DNA from 3 places in the Lactobacillus sp. M0396 genome. Region 3 is predicted to be linked to each of the others. Evidence: predicted binding sites of a transcription regulator. Region 3 holds the regulator's gene; each other region holds the start of a gene.
What was found. The regulator Rex, encoded in region 3, represses fermentation and respiration genes when NADH is low (regulators of the CRP and FNR family bind a similar motif). The targets are predictions, from matches to a motif close to TTGTGAANTANTTCACAA.
Positions count from the first base shown of each region.

Region 1: a site for Rex is predicted at 1,234-1,251, ahead of H3T43_RS02770 (FAD-binding protein). Genes of this name have one in related genera too.
Region 2: a site for Rex is predicted at 1,064-1,081, ahead of H3T43_RS09595 (FAD-binding protein). Genes of this name have one in related genera too.

Region 1 covers NZ_JACFQE010000002.1:48,807-51,064, forward strand. Annotated here, with positions in the region: gene H3T43_RS02770 (FAD-binding protein) at 1-1,175, opposite strand, end outside; gene H3T43_RS02775 (cupin domain-containing protein) at 1,378-1,791, shown strand; gene H3T43_RS02780 (carboxymuconolactone decarboxylase family protein) at 1,795-2,112, shown strand; gene H3T43_RS02785 (asparaginase) at 2,256-2,258, shown strand, end outside.
Region 2 covers NZ_JACFQE010000003.1:76,543-78,800, forward strand. Annotated here, with positions in the region: gene H3T43_RS04425 (helix-turn-helix domain-containing protein) at 1-799, shown strand, start outside; gene H3T43_RS09595 (FAD-binding protein) at 1,270-1,983, shown strand; gene H3T43_RS09600 (FMN-binding protein) at 1,896-2,258, shown strand, end outside.
Region 3 covers NZ_JACFQE010000003.1:269,666-271,923, forward strand. Annotated here, with positions in the region: gene H3T43_RS05505 (ABC-F family ATP-binding cassette domain-containing protein) at 1-679, opposite strand, end outside; gene H3T43_RS05510 (redox-sensing transcriptional repressor Rex) at 957-1,592, shown strand; gene groES (co-chaperone GroES) at 1,754-2,038, shown strand; gene groL (chaperonin GroEL) at 2,058-2,258, shown strand, end outside.

The DNA.
Region 1 (2,258 bases), on a different contig from region 3:
TCGTCTTGTTCTTGACATGCTTTATTAAAACGATTGAGAGTATCAGACAAAACTGCCGGTTCAACCCCAATTTTATCGGCTAGTTCGGAAACGGAGTCAGCCTTGATAACATTTTCTGTGTACGGCTTGTAATCGCCAATAATTTTATCATTATCTAATTCATGCTTTTTGGTTTCATCAAAAATCAGGTATGGGTGTTCTTGATTTAGCGGTATTTTCCACTGGCCGTGATTCTTAATGTGACCGTGGCGATTTTCTTCTGCTTCATTAAAGTATCTGGTACCATCATCACCTATAACAAAAACACTACCGGTAGAAACAGCTTCATTTTGAGCTCCCAGCATTAAACGACCACGCTGGCCTTTCGGCACTGCAAAAGCCATGCCATGGAGCAAGCCCAAAGACTCAAAGTTGTGCAAATGCCAAAAGTCAGCGCCAACTTCCTGAGCCATTCGCAAACCGTCACCTTTGTTATAAAGGGTACCTAACGGTGCCAGTCTTTTTGCCCCGATAAAGTCTTCAATCATTCTTTGATTGTTTTCAAACCCACCAGTCGTCATGACGACACCATTCTTGGCTTGAACCTTTAATAGTTTGCCGTCGCGTTTAATAACCACACCGTAGATCTTTTTACTTTCTGGATCCTGAATTAGTTCTACAGCAGGTGTGCCATACAAAACATCTATTTGGTCTTGCCGCTTAACTACCTGCTCCTTCAAAATTTGCCATAAAGAAGCGTCAAACCAATGTTTAGTGACAGTGGTAAAGTCATAAGACTCTGAACCCTCAAACTCAGGAAATTCTCTGAAAGCATAACTTTTATCCGGCGCATATTTTTTAGCACTGTTAGGTTTGACTCCTAAATACTGGGAAACATATTGCGGTGTATTAACCATCCCCTCAACGTAGGTATCGATCATGTCCTCATCAAGTTCCATTGGTGCAGTTAGTTTCTGATAATACTTTTTCAATTCATTAAAGTCATTTCCAGTACCAATTAATTGAGCCGAATAACGAGTATTACCGCCTTCATGACCCTCTGGAGCCGAATCAACCAGCAGTACTTTAGCATCATGATCAGCTGCAAATCGCGCTGCAGTAGCGCCAGCACCGCCAAAGCCTAAGACAACAACATCATAATTAGCATCCCATTCAAAGTTTTTATGATAAATCATATTAATCTCCTCATTAATTAAATCGTTTTCATTTAACAAGTTAATTTTATCACGTTATTTTTTAACAAAATAACAAATTCACAAAACAATAACTAATTATTAATAAATGTAATTTAACTCATAATTACTGTTAAAATAACTTGACTTAGAGTACACATTAAGTACTAAAGTAATCGTATAAATCAGGTAAAGGAGAATCAATATGGACAATCACAAAGATGATGTGCAAAATGGTATTTTTGCTTTGGGTGAAAAGAATACTGCTTATCAAAAATATTTTATTGGCCAGAGTTACCTGCAAAGCTTGGTCAATGATCCTAAGATTAACGTAAGCGTCTCAAACGTTAGTTTTGAACCGAATTGTCGCAACAACTGGCACCAACATATGGGCGGCTTTCAAATTTTATTAGCTACAGCTGGCGAAGGCTGGTATCAAGAAGAAGGCAAAGCGCCTCGTAAATTACATCCGGGAGATGTAGTAGTTGTTCACGACGGTGTTAAGCACTGGCATGGTGCTACCAAAAATAGTTGGTTTACGCATATTGCAATCACTGCGGGAACACCAAAATGGCTGGAGCCTGTCACAGATGAAGAATATGAAAAATTGGAGGATTAAAAAATGAAAAAGCAAACAGCCGGTAGAGATAACTTAGGTGATTTTGCACCTAAGTTTGCAGAATTGAATGATGATGTTTTATTTGGTGAAGTCTGGTCAAGAGAGGACAAGTTGTCTGCACGTGACCGTAGTTTAATTACTTGTGCCGCATTAATGGCACAAGGAGCTTTTCCTCAACTTAAATCACATATGATTATTGGAAAAAAGAACGGCATTACGAAAGACGAAATAGTCGAACTGATTACTCATTTGGCATTTTATTGCGGCTGGCCGAAGGCTTGGTCTGCTTTTGATTTGGCAAAAGAAATTTTCACTGATTAAAACCTTTAATTTAAAGCAGCTGGCCTTTTGTCCGGCTGCTTTTTATGTCTAAAATCTATGGTCTTAAACGGTTTCTGCATCCCTAATTTTATGCTAACCTGTAGAAGTATTAATTAAAGAAATCACAGGAGCAAAAACCTATTATG
Region 2 (2,258 bases), 190 kb from region 3:
AAGTTTACGCCAAGAGTTAGGATTGACGCAAACAGAAATGGCAGCTGACGTCATTTCTGTTTCATTTTATTCTAAAGTAGAACGAGGCCTAAATGATATCGGGACAAATGACTTTCTAAAAATTTTGCAAAAACATGATGTTGATCCGAAAGATTTTTTCAATGACTATGAAAATAAAAAAGAAAGTAAGAAAAAGTTGATTATTCTGATAAACAAATTCATGAAAGTAGCTTACACAGAAAATAATTATGAAATGACAAAAATTATTAAAGATTTTGAAAAAATTAACCCACAAACTCCGTTTGTTAAATTTTCGATTATGCTTGCTAAGCTAATTGTCAAAACTCAGGATAAATCAGGTTTAAAAAAATTAACTAGTGACCAAAAAAATAGTATTAGAAATTTAATTTTTAAAGAAAGCTATAGTGATGAAGAATATTATAGAATTATACTTATTGCCAACTTAATGCAGGTATACAGCGTAGATGAAGCTACTTTTTTTGTTAAAAATATTATAAGACGTTATCAAAATATAAATAAACTAGATAAAAAAATTGAAGTTGCTTTAAGTGTTTTACTTATTAATTATGTAGATTGGTGCTTTAAGAAAAATAAATTTGATTTATGTAAAGAGCCTCTAAATTATATAAAACAGATGCCTAACAATATAGAACTGGCCTTTTCTAAAATTTTGGGACTTTATTTTGCAGAGTTAATTGGTGGAAATAAGGAAAAAGGTGAAAATATCAAAGAAGTTTTATATGAATCTGGCTATAAATCAATAGTCAAAAGAATGTAAAAAATATTTCAAATATGAAAACTTAAATACTTGCAGATGCATATGTTATAAAATAGATTTAAAAATAAATTAGTGAGAAATTTGAAGGGAGGGAAGATCATGAATCTTTTAAGAGGATTAATTATAATAATGCCGGATCCGTAACGGATAAAAATAAATAATTTTGAAAGCTAATTTTGCTACAGTTTGGGTGAGATTAGCTTTTTTGTGTACACTATTTTGTGAAATAAAATTAAGTACGATTAATAACTTTTCTTAATTATTTAGTTACCTTATTCACAATATCTGAATTTAGAATTATAATTAAGTTGTCTATATCAGAGGTTTTTATATGGAGGCTTAATAATGAATAATGAACACAGTTTTAAATGGGATGCTGTTTATGATGTAATAGTTTTAGGATTTGGTGGTGTTGGTGCTACAGCAGCCAGGTTTGCGGCAGACAGTGGTGCTAAAGTTTTATAGTTTTATTGGTAGATAGTGCGCCAGAAGGTCATGAGGGTGGTAATACACGCTATGCTGGTCAAATGGTAGGAGCTGGTACGGATTATGAAGCTTTAAAAAAGTACCATGAAAATTTGGCGGCACCTTTGAAGCCAGACAAAGAAACATTCAACAATTTAATTGAAGGAATGGCTAATATGAGTGAATATTTTGAAAAATATTTGGGTGTTAAACCAGTTAGCATGAAGAAATTGCTGGCTGGCACTCCTTCAACCAAATATGTGACCGAATATCCTGAATTGCCTTATGATGATTACTTAGTTCATAATGGCACAAGTGATGCTGCTTTGTGGAAACTTTTACGCCAAAAAGTACTAGATCGTTCAGAAAAAATTACTGTTTGGTACAGTAGTCCAGCTAAACATTTGATCCAAGATGGTGGCTCAAAAATTGTTTTAGGCGCTCAAATTGAACGAAATCATGTCTTACGCAACATTAAAGCAAATAACGGTGTAGTTTTAACTGTTGGTGGTTTTGAAAATAATAAGGAAATGATTCAGACATTTTTGCAGTCTTCTTATTTGTCACTGATTGGTTCTCTGTACAATAAGGGTGATGGCATTAAAATGCTGGAAGAAGTAAATGCTCAATTGTGGAATATGCGGTCTTTGAATCACTTGGTCAATTTCATGGCCTTTCACCAAGGGAAAAAGAAGGCATTCGTTCGACATATGCTTTAAATGTCTTTTGGTCAGAAATAGCAAAAGGTAGTGCAATCGTTGTTGGTGAAGATGGTAGTCGTTACTTCAATGAAGCAGAACTAAATGGACATGGTCATATTTATAATCATGGTGATTGGGTAGTGCCGTTGAATCAAAACCATCCTTATATGATTTTTGACCAGGAAAAATATGAAGAACTTCTAAATGAACCGGATAATGGTCTTAAAGTGCCTCATTTCTTGGATAATATTTTTAAGGCTGATTCAATTGCTAATTTAGCTTCTGCAATTGGT
Region 3 (2,258 bases):
TTTGTGTTGCTAAATTATCCAAAAAATATTGATCATGGGAAACTACCAAAATAGCACCAGAATAGTTTTTAAGATAGCTTTCAAGCCAGTCTAGAGTGTCTAAATCCAGATAGTTGGTAGGTTCATCAAGCAGTAATAATGGGGGTTTGCGCAATAACAACTTAACAAAAGAAAGCCGCGTTTTTTCTCCGCCGGAAAGGCTGCCAACCTTTTTAGTCCAAGTTGCTTCAGGAAAATTAAATCCGTTCAAAATACTTTTGATATCGGCCTGGTAGGTGTATCCACCTTGTTGTTCGAAGCTGTATTGCAACTGGTCATATTGTTTTAGCAGGTCCTTTTTTTGCGGATTTGCAGACATTTCTTCTTGTAAATCCCTTATCTTTTTACCCATATTAATTAGGGGAGTAAAAACAGACAGCATTTCATCCCAAATAGTTTTATTTTCATTTAAATCATTTTCTTGAGCAATATAGCCAACATCTATATTTTTATTGATTGTAAAGTCACCATGTGTGGCTTCTTCTTCGCCAGTCATAATTTTAAGCAAAGTCGTTTTACCGACACCATTGGGTCCAATGAGACCTATTCTTGCATTTGAGTCAATTGAAAAATTGACGTTTTTAAATAATGTGTTGGCACCGAATTGTTTTTCTAAATCGTGTCCTTGAGCAATTATCATAATTTTTCACCTAGAAACCATTTTAGCATACGTAGCAAAATTCTTGTGGGAGAGTTTGATTGATAAATATAGGAAATAAATGTAAAAAAGAAGCATTTTTTAATTAAAAGAGTAAAAAAATAAATTTCTATTATCAAACCTGTTACTATTATGCTAAAATTTGATAGATTGTGAAAAAAATGTTTGCAAATGGCGCAAATTTATAGATAAAATAGTAGTGATTGCTGAAAAATTCACAAAACAAAATATATACTTAATCAAGTTGGAGGCTTTTTAAATGGAAAAAATCAAAATACCCACGGCTACGGCTAAAAGATTGCCGCTATATTACCGCTACCTGATAATTTTAAATGAGGCTGGTAAAGAAAAGGTATCCTCAACTGAATTATCTGAGGCTGTTCAAGTAGATAGTGCTTCAATCAGACGTGATTTTTCATACTTTGGTGCATTGGGAAAACGTGGCTATGGTTATGATGTAAAAAGTTTGCTTTCCTTTTTTAAAAAGATTTTAAATCAAGATACTTTAACAAATGTTGCCCTGGTTGGCGTTGGTAATTTAGGCCATGCTTTATTAAACTATAATTTCAAACGCACAAACAATATTCGTATTTCATGTGCTTTTGATATTGATGATAAAATTACAGGCAAGATTCTCAGTGGTGTCCCTGTTTATGACATGAGTGAACTAAAAAAACAGCTTAGTGACCAACAGATTTCTATTGCAATTTTGACTGTTCCTTCCACGACAGCACAAAGGACAGCTGATGATATGGTTGAAGCTGGTATTCGAGGAATTATGAATTTCACGCCAATTCGTTTGTCTGCTCCAAGTGGTATTAGAATTCAGAACGTTGATTTAGCAACGGAATTACAAACTCTAATTTACTTCCTTGACTCAGATAAGAAAAAGTAGGCATAAAAATACGATTAGCACTTTTTTACTCAAAGTGCTAATTTTTTCTTGCATTTTTTATGAAAAGGGGTTATTATCATAAATGTAAGTTAGCACTTGATGAATAAGAGTGCTAATGACACGTAAAATAGATTAATAATTTAATTTTAGGAGGGACAAACGTGTTACAACCAATTGGTGATCGCGTGATCGTTAAAGTTAAAGAAGAAGAAGAGAAAACTGTAGGCGGAATCGTCCTGGCTTCTAATGCTAAACAAAAGCCAACAGAAGGTGAAGTTGTTGCTGTTGGTGAAGGTAGTTATGCCGAAAATGGCAGTAAAATTCCTATGACTGTCAAAAAGGGTGACGTTGTTTTATATGACAAATATTCAGGCACTGATGTCAAATACGATGACGAAAAGTATTTAGTCCTTCATGAAAAAGATATTTTAGCAATTGTTAAGTAATTAAGGAGCGCATAAAAATATGGCAAAAGAAATTAAATTTTCAGAAAAAGCAAGACGTTCCCTGTTAAAGGGCGTTGACAAATTAGCTGATACTGTTAAAGCAACTATTGGTCCTAAGGGCAGAAATGTTGTTTTGGAGCAATCATATGGCAACCCGGACATTACTAATGATGGTGTGACAATTGCAAAGGCAATTGAATTAAAAGACCACTATGAGAAT